Regions from separate parts of the Syntrophomonas curvata genome, predicted to be linked through region 3. Evidence: riboswitches for the same ligand, from Rfam matches in the RefSeq annotation. Region 3 holds a riboswitch; each other region holds the start of a gene.
The links. A riboswitch is a leader RNA that binds a small molecule or an ion and turns the genes downstream of it on or off. The one in region 3 is predicted to bind thiamine pyrophosphate.

Region 1 (4,224 bases), 490 kb from region 3:
AGGCCGCCCGGTACCTGCTCAGGCAGGATTTCAGGTAACGTGACCTATAGGCCGTTTCCCTGCGCAGCAGCAAGGGCCCGACATCGATTTCCAGAGGGGTCAGGCGATAGGGAATGTCCCCCGGGCCGGCACTCAAGGCCACAAACAGGCGGCCATTCTCATCAATCAGCCTCTCTTCCAGTATCGGCCAGCCCCGCCCGGAAAGTTCCCGGCGCAGGGCTCCGGCCCGACTCATAGGCTGAAAAACAAACCTTTTAAAGCTGCAGGCCTTACTGTAATCTGCAGAGAGGATTTCCGCCATCGCTTCCCCTCCCAGACCGGCTATAACCACATTTACCGCTTCACCGGAACCAAGCACGGCCAAGCCGTCGCCCCGGCGTATTTTTATCAGCCCCCGGCAGGGGCTGTCCGCGACTCCGGCCAGTAAACGCTGGTAAGGGCCATCGCCCAGCTCGGTGGCAATAACCTGCGGTGCCATTTTATGTTCTACCAAAAATCGGGCCAGTCCCCCGTGGTCTGCGCCTATGTCGGCGGTTACCCCGCCCTTTATTATCATTTCGGCAAGCGCCAGGAGACGCCGGGATAACAATATCATAACCATCCTCTCGTTATGTATTTTAATATTATATTAAATTATTATCTGCGAACAAGGTAATTTAAAAACCCCGGCCTAGTACTAGACCGGGGTTATATATAGCTGTTTATTCTATTTTACAACCGGCAGGTCTTTTACACTTAAAGCCAGCTCCTCATCGGAAAACTCGATATCATCGGTTTCACCTGCCAGAAACTTATCATAGGAATAGAGATCCAGGTTGCCATGTCCGCTGAGGTTGAAGACAATGGTGCGGGGAACTCCATCTTCTTTGGCTTTTAGAGCTTCGTCGATGGCTACCCGGATAGCATGGGCTGATTCCGGTGCCGGCACAATACTTTCGGTACGGGCAAAAAGCATGGCAGCTTCAAAGGTCGGGTTCTGTTTTACCGCCCGGGCTTCAATCAGCCCATCATGATACAACTGACTGACCAAAGGTGACTCTCCGTGGTATCTTAGACCGCCGGCATGGATTCCCGAGGGTACAAATCCATGTCCCAGGGTATACATCTTCAGGGCCGGGGTAAGACCTGCCACATCGCCGTAATCATAAGCAAATACGCCTTTAGTAAGAGTGGGACAGGCTGCTGGCTCTACTCCCACCAGACGGATGCTTTTGCCGGCCAGTTTATCCGGTATGAAGGGGAAGGCGATGCCGGCGAAATTGCTGCCTCCGCCACAGCAGCCGATGATAACATCGGGATAATCGTCAACCATTTCCAGCTGCAGCTTTACTTCCTGTCCGATTACACTCTGGTGCAGACAGACATGATTCAAAACACTTCCCAGGGAGTAGTTGGTATCATCCCTGGATACTGCGTCTTCCACCGCTTCACTGATAGCCATTCCCAAACTTCCCGGGGTATCGGGGTTCTTTTCCAGGGCCTGGCGTCCGGCAGCAGTCAGACTGCTGGGACTGGCAACACAGGTGGCGCCATATAGCTCCATGATCGAACGCCGATAAGGCTTCTGGTAATAGCTCACTTTCACCATGTATACCATAGCCTCCAGGCCAAACAGCTTGCAGGCCAGGGACAATGCAGTTCCCCATTGTCCGGCCCCGGTCTCGGTACTAATCCGCTTGATGCCCTGAACCTTGTTGAAAAATACCTGGGGCAAGGCTGAGTTAAATTTATGGCTGCCCACGGGGCTAATGCCCTCATATTTGTAGTAAATACGGCAGTTGGTGTCCAGAGCCTTTTCCAGGCTGCGGGCCCGAAACAAGGGTGAAGGCCGGTATTGCTTGTAAAGTTCCCGTACCTCCTTCGGTATCTCTATAAACCTTTCGATCGATACTTCCTGGGCAATAAGTTCCCGGGCAAATATAGGCTCCAAATCAGCCGGGCTTAATGGCTGCATAGTCTGGGGATTTAAACCAGGAGCAAGGGGATTGGGCATATCTGCCTGGACATTATACCAGAATTTCGGAATCCTATCCTCCGGCAGAATGATTTTGGTGAGCTCGGCTCTACTCATCTCAGCTAATCTCTCCTCTCGTATTTGATTAAGTATTTAAAATTTAGTTTAGCACAGGATAATAGGCATCGCAAGTGCCGCGACCTTGATTATGCACAGGTCTATATATAAATATCTACAAGGCTTCCTTTTGAGGTCACCCTGTTCTTTATCAGTCCTGATAAATCTTTGACCAGCAGGGAACATAATAGTATAATGCTGGCAAGACAGAGGGGAGCCGGAACGGTCCGGCTGAGAGTGGACGGCAGTCCTGACCCTTGAACCTGATCTGGGTAATGCCAGCGTAGGGACAAGAGTTACTCGAACCGAAAGCTGCTCTTTTCTGTGCGATAAGAAGCAGCTGTTTTTTTTAAGGAAGGGGGATTCCTTTGCCCAATGCCAACTTAAGCCTGCAGATCCTGCCTCTGGTGGCGGAAGACCAGGTATATGCAGTGGTGGATAAAGTTATTGCCGCCATTCAGGCCAGCGGCCTGAAGTACGTGGTAGGCCCTCTGGAGACCACTATGGAGGGAGATCTGGAACAGATGCTGAATCTGGTCAGGAAAGCCCAGGATATTTGTGTAGAAGCCGGCGCCGGCCGTATAGTCTCAATCATAAAAATCGATTATAGCCCGAACGGAGTATCCATTGATGAAAAACTCAGCCAATATCGGCCATAAAGTAGCCCCCTGGCTGGCCTTCCTGCTCCTGCTCCTGATATGGGAACTGGGGGTGAGGGCATATAACCTGCCCGGATACGTTCTGGCCAGCCCGGGCAAAGTTCTGGCTACCATTACTGACATATACCCGGCACTTTGCTTTCATGGCAGCATGACACTGCTGGAGGCGGTTACCGGTTTCATCCTGGCCATTATTATAGCCTTTGTCATGGCATTCCTGCTGGATACCTGCGTATGGTTAAACCGGGCGGTCTATCCCCTCCTGATAATATCCCAGACCATACCCCTGATCGTACTGGCGGTACTGTTCACCATCTGGTTCGGATTCGGCTTGCTGCCGAAAATACTGGTGGTCATACTGGTTTGTTTTTTCCCGGTGGTTATCAGCTTCAGCAACGGACTGCGTAAGGTTGACCCGGATCAGTTGAACCTGTTCCGCTCCATGGGGGCCAGCCGCCTGAAAACCTTTGCCATGGTCAAACTTCCGGCAGCTATGCCGGCATTCTTTTCCGGTATCAGGATATCAGCCACCTACAGTATTATGGCTGCCGTAATAGCTGAATGGCTGGGGTCAAACCGGGGATTGGGATACTATATGACCCTGCAGCAAAAACAGTTTGCTATTGACCGGGTGCTGGCTGCGGTGGTGATAATCTGTCTTTTAAGCCTGCTGCTGGTCAAGCTGATCGATTTGGGCGAATACCTTCTGGTGCCGTGGAACAGGTCGTATTTCAATTCCCTGCCTGGGGAAGATTACAGCAAAAAGGAGAATTCAGCATGAGAAAAATAACGGCATTGCTTATAATTATAGGTCTATTGTCAATACCCCTGGCCGGTTGTAATCAAACCCCTCAACCGGCTCCGAATGAAAAACTGACTAAAGTTACGGTTCTGCTGGACTGGCTGCCTAACACCAACCATACCGGGCTTTACGTGGCTCAAGACAAGGGTTATTTTAAAGCCGAAGGTCTGGAGGCAGAGCTTCTGCAACCGGGTGAAGGAGGCACCGCCCAATTACTGGCCGCCGGAAAGGGTGATTTCGGCATCAGTTATCAGGAGGAAGTAACGGTAGCCCGCTCGGAAGACATCCCGGTAGTAGCCCTGGCCGCTGTAATTCAGCACAATACTTCCGGTTTTGCTTCTCCGGTGGAAAGGGGGATTAAGAATCCCGGTGATTTTGCCGGTAAAACTTACGGGGGCTGGGGTTCACCGGCAGAAACGGCCATGATCAGGGCATTAATGACCAAGTACGGGGCTGATTTCAGTCAGGTCAAAATGGTGAATATCGGTTCCGCCGATTTCTTTACCAGCATGCATAAAGGCATTGATTTTTCCTGGATTTACTGGGGCTGGACCGGGATCGAGGCTGAACAGCGGGACATGAAGCTCAATTTCATCAAACTACGGGATGAAAACGACTCCCTGGACTTCTACACCCCGGTCATAATAGCCAGTGAGACAAAACTCCGGGATAATCCGGAATTGGCTCAAAAA
Region 2 (4,224 bases), 250 kb from region 3:
ACCAAACCTACCCAGAAGATGTGCTTGTAACACTGTTTATGGGTTAAGCCGGTAATAGCCATCAAAGCGAAAACTACTCCGCTGTGGGGCATGCAGGATAACCCCCCGGAAGCGATAGCGCTTATCCGGTGAATTACCTCGGGGGCGATTCCGGTAGCCAGCCAGGCTCCGCTGAATGCAGGCATTACAATTCCCAGCGCCCCCGATGAGGAACCGGTTACAGCGGCCAGAAAACCAGTTATGGCTGACATCTCTACCAGGGCCCCGCCAGGCAGGCTGCCAATAAGACCTAAAATAACCTTAAAACCCGGTGCTGAAGCAGCGACAATGCCTACTCCAACCGCGGCAGCAGTAAAAATCGCCGGGGACATGGCATTTGCAGCACCTGCATTTAGCGTGCCCAGCTGATGCGGTATGAACTTATTCAACACTATAGCCGCAACAATAATTGCAGCTAAGAGGGCTGGTATGATTACATCGGATATTTTCATGGCACTGCCAATCAATATAATTGCTATGAGAACTACCATCGGAGCCAAGGCAGCCCCCAGGGAAGGGATTTCACCGGTACTGGCACCGGCATTGCCGTCGGCTGCGGTTCTTACATACTCTTCCCCGTTGTCCAGGGCTATTTTCAACTGCCATTTCATATACAGCAATCCCCATACCGTTACCGTGATTGAAGCAACGATACCTATCAGGGGGGCAGCCGTCAGGGTCGTACCCAATACGGTGGGAATGACATTCTGAATAGAGGGGGAGCCCGGGAACATAGTCATGGTAAAGGTAGCGCAGCCCAGAACCATAGGTGCCAACAGGAGATGCCAGGGTATGTTCAGTTCCCGGAACAACGGTCTGGAAAGGGCCACGATGGTGAAAATAACAATAAATATATTTACCCCGCCAAAGGTCAGCAGGGCGCCAATGATAAATACGGCTATCAGAACAGCATAGGGATTAGAACGGCCCGTCAATTTTAGTACGCTGTTGGCGATTGTAACCGTCGCCTTACTGTCCTCCAGATATTTGCCTAAAATCGCTCCCAGAATAAAAATTATAAAGTACTTGGTGATAAAATTGCCCAGACCGACCATATACGAGTTGGAATCAGAAAAAAGCGCCGGAATCAAGTCCATACCATTGGTCAAAATAATAAGAACAGCAGTAATAGGTCCGATGATCAATATACTGACACCCTTGAAAGCCAAATAGATGAGCAGGGCAATACCTATCAGTATGCCTAAAGAAGCCAACCAATCCACTTTTTACACCTCCGCTTATACTGTCTTACGACGTTTCTGTCCTACAGGCCAATGTGTGCTTTTTTTCACAAATATTGTTCTTACCGTTTTATCGAATAAATATATTTCGGGGAAAGGTCTCTGCTTGGACTGCCGGGTCGGGTTCACCCTGCAACGGCAGGATAATAAGCAAGCAAATTATCCCTTCGCTTATTGGTGAACCTAAATTCAATCGCAACGTGAACTTAGAGTCCCGGATTGTAATAGAAATGGTTTACTTGAACAGGTTTGGGACCGGTTTCAGTTGGATTATGCTCTGTTTACCGCATATTTCACCCCCCTGCGTTTTTCCGGACTCTTTACCGCCAGCCTTTTGCAAATGCCATACCAGGAAGGCGCTTTTTATAAATTTTAATTTTTACAGGCCCCTTTTATTTGTTCGCACTTCGGCATGTGCCCATTATTTCCCCATATCCGGTGCTCTTTGCAAAAAACACCGGCGTATAAAGGCCTGTTCCCTTTTATGCCAATTAGAACCAATGTTTCCTTTTTGTCGCCAACTTGTTGCATTAAGGATACAAACCGGTGCGGTAAGATTATTTAGCCTTGTCTTGATTTTATACCTTGACAGGGGGGGCAGGTTGTAAGATAGTTTAATAGACAACAGAATAACATCAACCACAGATTACTGGGGGAGCGAAAGCTGAGAAAGCCGCTACGGCTTGACCCTTTGAACCTGTCTAGGTAATTCTAACGTAGGAAAGTAACTGTATCGGGATAATTTGAAGATGCATTTGCTTGTGCATCTTTTTTTGTTGCTTTTACTCTTTAGGCAGGGGTTAAAATGCTTACTTCCCGACTGAAGGAGGAACTAAAATGAAAAACGTACTTAGCATCGCCGGTTCTGATTCCTGCGGAGGAGCGGGGATACAGGCCGACCTCAAGACATTCAGCGCCCTTGGCACTTATGGCATGACCGTAATAACTGCTGTCACCGCTCAAAATACCACCGGGGTGTTCCAGGTAAGAGAGCTGGATGGGGACATGGTTCAGGCGCAAATCAACTGCCTTTTTGAGGATATTGCCGTTAGCGCGGTTAAAATCGGCATGGTATCCAGTATTGAGGTTATTGCAGCTATAGCTGACTGCCTCCGGAAACATAAGGCCGGCAATATCGTAGTCGACCCGGTCATGGTTTCCAAAAGCGGATGCCACCTGCTGCGGCCGGAATCAAAAAATGCCCTGATACAGAACCTGTTCCCCCTGGCAACGGTAGTCACCCCCAACCTGTTTGAAGCCGAAGTTATAACCGGAGATAAGATTGACGGCATAGCGGCCATGGAAAAAGCAGCGCTAAAAATCCACGAGCTGGGGGCCGGTAATGTCATAGTGAAAGGCGGACATTTAACCGGTGATGCTATCGACGTGGTTTTTGACGGCAAGAAGCTTGATCATCTAAAGGGAAAGCGTATTTTTACCCCCAATACCCACGGAACCGGCTGTACCTTTTCTTCGGCCATCGCCGCCTATCTGGCTAAGGGGTACGGCGCAGCCGAAGCAATAAGGAAAGCCAAAGAGTACATCCATATAGCCATAGCCAACTCCCTGCCGCTGGGTCATGGCGCCGGGCCGACCCACCATTTTTATGAACTATACCGCAAGGCGGGTGTGGTAGCGGTTAGATGATTCGGTGCATGTGGTCAATGCTTGCAAAAGCAGACACGGAGAACGCAAAAAGCTAAGGAAAGGAGACAATGGTATGCTGGAGAAAATGAATGCCTGTTTACGTGCGGTAAAGGAGAAGACTCCTCTGGTGCAGGCCATTACCAATTATGTAACCATAAACGACTGTGCCAATATTCTTCTCTGTTTTGGCGCATCCCCGGCCATGTGCGAGGCCCGAATCGAGGCGGAGGAGTTTGTAGGCCTGGCTTCGTCCCTCTATATAAACCTGGGTACCCTTACTAAAGAACAGGAAGATGCCGCACTGCTGGCAGCCCGGCGGGCAGCTGAGCTTAAAAAGCCGGTTATACTGGATCCGGTAGCCTGCGGAGCTATCAGCCATAAGACCAGCTTCATTGAAGAACTCTTTAATTGCGGACCGGTCACCGTTATCAAGGGGAATATGGGGGAAATCAAGTCTCTGGCCGGATACCAGGGTAAAGTGAGAGGAGTAGATTCAATCGATGACGGCGATGACGCTATAGAAGCCTGCCAGAGCCTGGCGGAAAAATATAGCACCGTTGTTGCCGCTACGGGAGCAACGGATATCATAAGTGATGGGAGAAGAACCTGGCTGGTACAAAACGGTACCCCTCTGCTGACCATGATTACCGGAGCCGGCTGTATGGTGGGGGCTCTGGTAGCGGCTGCGGTTGGAGCCGATGATGATGCTCTGGCCGCCGCCGCCGCTGCCATTATGGCCTTCGGCCTGGCAGGAGAAAGAGCCGCCCAATCCCTTCCGGCAGTACTGCCCGGTACTTTCCGGGCTAAACTGTTTGACTCCGTCTACACCTTAACTGAGGACGATATGCTGAAGGGGGGCAAGCTGCAATGCCTGTAGACTACAGCCTTTACCTGGTCAGTGACCGGAGTATGCTTAAGGGCAGGAATTTGTTCCAGGCCGTGGAAGAAGCTATAAAAGGCGGGGTTACCCTGGTACAGCTGCGGGAAAAGAATATCTCCAGCCTTGATTTTTACAATATTGCTTTGAAGATGAAGGAACTGGTGAATCACTATCATGTACCCCTGATAATAAACGACCGCCTGGACATAGCCCTGGCCGTAGATGCCGACGGACTCCATATCGGACAGGAGGACCTGCCCCTCAAAATTGCCCGTAAGCTGTTGGGGCCGGGGAAAATCCTGGGCTATTCCGTCGCCAATCGAGGACAGGCGCTGTTTGGAGAGCGCAACGGAGCCGATTACCTGGGTGCCGGAACCGTGTTTCCTACCGGCAGTAAAGCGGATACCGGCGAACCCA
Region 3 (4,224 bases):
GGGACTATTACGGACATAGCCACATAACCAAAATAAATCCGCAAAATATTTCACCAGTCTTTTACCATATTTTTTCCTGCTCTGCAATAACTAAGCGGAGTCATAAAATTATCTATTGACTCCGCTTGGTTATTACCTTTAAAAGGCTAGTCCACTCCTACCATTATACTGGAGGCTTTTATTACTGCATATGCTTCCTTGCCGTTTTCCAAACCCAGATTGTCAGCCGCTTCCGTAGTAATAACTGCAACTATGGTTTCTCCGCCTGGAAGCTGCAAATTAACCTCCGTGTTTACCGGCCCATGATCAAGCTTAACTACCTTTCCTTTCAATCGGTTACGTGCACTTAACTGGATAACCCATACCTCCTTCTATTGGTCATACTACTAGTTTTTCCTTTTTGGATTATCTTAAACAGCCATGATTCTTTAATGCTTTACACAGTCCTATAGAGCTGTTATCTGTAGTATCGATTTATTCCTTTTATTTAAAGCTGACTCTTTCTCCAGCCAGAGCCTTATTTATAGTTTGCACTGCGCATATTTTACCGCACATGGTACAGGTCTGACCATCATGAGCAGAGGATGTACGGTAGGCGCGAGCCTTTTCCGGATCAATAGCTTCCTTAAATTGTGTTTCCCAATCCAGTTTTTGCCGTGCATCCGACATGCGCCGGTCCCATTCCCGGGCGCCAGGTACACCCTTGACAACGTCAGCAGCATGAGCGGCAATACGGGAAGCTATTATCCCTTCCTTTACATCCTCCAGGGCTGGTAAGCGTAAGTGCTCGGCGGGAGTAACATAACACAGAAAATCCGCCCCGGCAGATGCTGCAATTGCTCCTCCGATAGCACTGGTTATATGATCATAACCTGGTGCGATATCTGTAACCAGAGGTCCGAGAACATAAAAGGGGGCTCCGTGGCACAGTTTTTTTTGCAGCTTCATGTTGGCGGCAATCTCATCCAAAGCCATGTGCCCAGGCCCCTCCACTATAACCTGTACGTTTTTGTCCCACGCCGCCCGGGTTAATTCCCCAAGAGTAATTAATTCCTCTATCTGAACCGCATCAGTAGCATCATTGATACACCCGGGGCGGCAGGCATCACCAAGGCTGATAGTTACATCATATTTATGGAGTAAATCCAAAAGCCGGTCATAATGCTCATAAAAAGGATTTTCATTACCGGTCAGTTCCATCCACGCAAATAATAAAGAACCGCCGCGGGATACAATATTCATTAGTCTGGGATTTTTCTTGAAGCGTTCAGCCGTCTTGCGGTTCATACCTGCATGAATGGTCATAAAGTCGACACCATCTTCCGCGTGGGCTTCCACTACTTTAAAAAACTCATCAACTGTTATATTTTCCAGGTCTTTTTCCAAAAAGCCTATGGCGTCATACATGGGAACAGTCCCCAACATAGCTGGTGATATTTCCGCCACCTTGCGGCGAAACTCACGGGTATTGCCGTAACTGCTCAGATCCATGATAGCTTCTGCACCAAGTTTTAAAGCCAGGTCGACCTTTTCCAGTTCATTATCATAATTTAGGCAGTCACGTGATATGCCCAGATTAACATTTATCTTGGTTCTAAGCCCTTCTCCCACTCCCTCGGGGTCAAGCGACTTGTGGTTTATATTGGCTGGAATAGCTACCGCCCCACGCGCAACCTTGTCTATTAAAACCTTTAGAGGAATACCCTCTTTACGGGCAACTGCTTCCATCTGTGGAGTTGCTTGCCCCCTTCGGGCATAATCCATTTGTGTCATAATTCAGCCTCCTATTTTCTGATTCAGTAAATGTATCTGATTAACTCGTCGGCAGGGAAGTAAAATTCAAAAAGCCTGTTCCGCATAGAACAGGCTCGTAAAACTTACTAGCAAAGCTTCCCTACGGCGGCATTACCCGCATCAGGTTCAAAGGGACAAGGGCTACGCCCTATCTCAGCCTTCCGGCACCCCCAGCTGACGCATATTTAATTATAAGGATGATTATAGTATTTAATATTAACTTTGTAAATACAATCCGCTGCCAACACCAATGACTGTATGTGCAAATCGTCTGTGCGGCTTCTCCCGTTAATCGTCCCGCAAGCCGGTCAGGGGGCTAAAAAGCGCGGACGTCTGTTTGCCCCCGCGAGGTATCCCAGCATTTCGAAGCATCCTTGTTCTTTCAATTTATTGGCCAGCAAAGCATAGTAATCCGAATTTACTTGCGAAGTTTGCGGGAAAAGAAGTCTTCCGTTTTTTTAGCACCTCTACTGCAAGAATTTTACATTCCAATACTTTTTCCGAAATTATCGTTAACCGTTAATGAAAATAATGGTTAACAATTAGCTTAAGATACCTTATACTAATGAATAATAAAAAACTAAACTCACATGTTGCTCTTCTTTTTACAATGAGGTGCGTAAACGATGGTAACCGTTATCGGTATCGCTGTATATCATTGTGACGTGCGCCTGTCTCAATTAAATAGATTTTCAAATTCGATGGAGATAAGGAAATGAAGCAAGAATTAAAAAGGGTTTTATCTTTCAAGGATCTGCTGATTTATGGCATGTTGTTTATGGTGGTAATTGCTCCGATGAGTGTTTTCGGCTACGTTTCCAAGGAAAGCCACGGAATGGCTCCGCTGGTTTATTTGATTGGCATGATCGCAATGTTTTTCACTGCTCTTAGTTATGTGCAGATGAGTAAACATATTCCCCAAGCCGGTTCGGTGTATACCTATGTAAAAGAAGGGCTCAACCCGCATGTCGGCTTTTTGGCAGGCTGGCTTATCATTCTTGATTATCTTTTGCTGCCTAGCGTGTTGTACCTAATGACCAGCAACTTTTGTGTGGCACTAATACCGTCCATCCCCGGCTGGCTTTGGATTATTGCTTTCGCTACTCTTAATACTGTCACAAATATACTGGGAATTGAATATACGGTTCGGTCAGGAAAATTAATGTTAGCATTTGAATTGACTGTACTATTGTTGATCCTAATATGTGGGATTATGTATATCAGTGCCGGAGGTGGAAGCGGCAGTTTTAATCTGCATCCTTTTTATCAACCGGGTCAGATTAATCTGCAATTTACAGCTTCAGCTTGCAGCATTGCGGCTCTTGGATTTTTAGGCTTTGATGCTATAAGTACCCTGGCCGAAGAAACTATTGAACCTGAGAAAACCGTTGGCAGAGCTACCTTGTCCGCTCTATTACTGGTAGGGGGCCTGTTTGTGCTGCAGACTTATATCGTTACATTAATTACCCCGGACTATACGCTTATTAATGCGGAAACTGCCTATTTTGATGCTGGAGCAATAGTCGGCGGGCATTGGCTGAAGGTGTTAATGCTGGCGGTCAGCATTATGGCCACGGGTATCGCTAATACCATGACATCACAAGCCGCTACCGCGAGAATCCTTTTTAGCATATCCCGCGATGGTTTGCTGCCGGAATTTATTGGTCGGGTTCATCCTCGTTTTAAAACTCCGCATTGGGCGACTTTGATGGTGGCCTTGCTGTCTCTGATCTGTTCTTTGGCTACGGATCTGGAAATCATCATAAAACTGGTTAATTTTGGGGCAGTGAGTGCATTTATTCTTCTGAATTTTACGGTATTCTATTTCTTTTTCATCAGGAAGGGATATCGTAAATTTAGAAGCATCTGCATTTATCTCCTGGCTCCCTGGATGGGAATTATTATACTTGCCTATATTTGGACAGGTTTTGATGTTACCTGCAAAATAGTCGGTTTGTCCTGGCTAGTCATAGGCATTATCTACGGTGCCGTACAAAGCAAGTTCTACCGGGAAGTACTGCAAACAATGGAAAAGCTGGAGATTTAACCGGCCTTGCTCTCTATGAGGAGCTGAACGTTATACGGCATTTTAAAAGCCGTATAGACTAAATGATATAAATAGGATAAAAGAAAGGAGCATGGCAGTGACCCAATTGGAAAACATAAAAAATTGTGTGCTGCAAGGCCAGATGATTAACAAACAGGAAGCATTAATCATCAGCAAGGCACCACTAGAGGAGCTTGGTGCAGTTGCCAACGATATCAGAGCTCATTTCTGCGGCAATGCCTTTGACATCTGCACCATCATCAACGGCAAAAGCAGCAGATGCTCTGAAGACTGCAAATATTGTGCGCAGTCATCATTTTATCAAACCCAACTGAAAGAATATCCCTTGCTGGACACAGAAACCATCGTGGAGCAAGCCCGGT

Region 1: linked by a shared signal. The riboswitch ahead of ACU70B_RS05395 (thiamine-binding protein) and the one ahead of thiC (phosphomethylpyrimidine synthase ThiC) in region 3 are both predicted to bind thiamine pyrophosphate.
Region 2: linked by a shared signal. The riboswitch ahead of thiD (bifunctional hydroxymethylpyrimidine kinase/phosphomethylpyrimidine kinase) and the one ahead of thiC (phosphomethylpyrimidine synthase ThiC) in region 3 are both predicted to bind thiamine pyrophosphate.

What each region holds. Positions count from the first base shown of each region.
Region 1 is NZ_CM129641.1:1,221,383-1,225,606, reverse strand. It holds gene ACU70B_RS05405 (tRNA (adenine(22)-N(1))-methyltransferase) at 1-595, opposite strand, end outside; gene ACU70B_RS05400 (TrpB-like pyridoxal phosphate-dependent enzyme) at 707-2,071, opposite strand; TPP riboswitch at 2,272-2,378, shown strand; gene ACU70B_RS05395 (thiamine-binding protein) at 2,440-2,730, shown strand; gene ACU70B_RS05390 (ABC transporter permease) at 2,702-3,511, shown strand; gene ACU70B_RS05385 (ABC transporter substrate-binding protein) at 3,508-4,224, shown strand, end outside.
Region 2 is NZ_CM129641.1:485,455-489,678, reverse strand. It holds gene ACU70B_RS02265 (GntP family permease) at 1-1,262, opposite strand, end outside; TPP riboswitch at 1,922-2,020, shown strand; gene thiD (bifunctional hydroxymethylpyrimidine kinase/phosphomethylpyrimidine kinase) at 2,118-2,927, shown strand; gene thiM (hydroxyethylthiazole kinase) at 3,001-3,804, shown strand; gene thiE (thiamine phosphate synthase) at 3,795-4,224, shown strand, end outside.
Region 3 is NZ_CM129641.1:735,913-740,136, reverse strand. It holds gene uvsE (UV DNA damage repair endonuclease UvsE) at 1-44, opposite strand, end outside; gene ACU70B_RS03125 (TOBE domain-containing protein) at 147-356, opposite strand; gene thiC (phosphomethylpyrimidine synthase ThiC) at 484-1,773, opposite strand; TPP riboswitch at 1,875-1,976, opposite strand; gene ACU70B_RS03115 (APC family permease) at 2,510-3,841, shown strand; gene bioB (biotin synthase BioB) at 3,933-4,224, shown strand, end outside.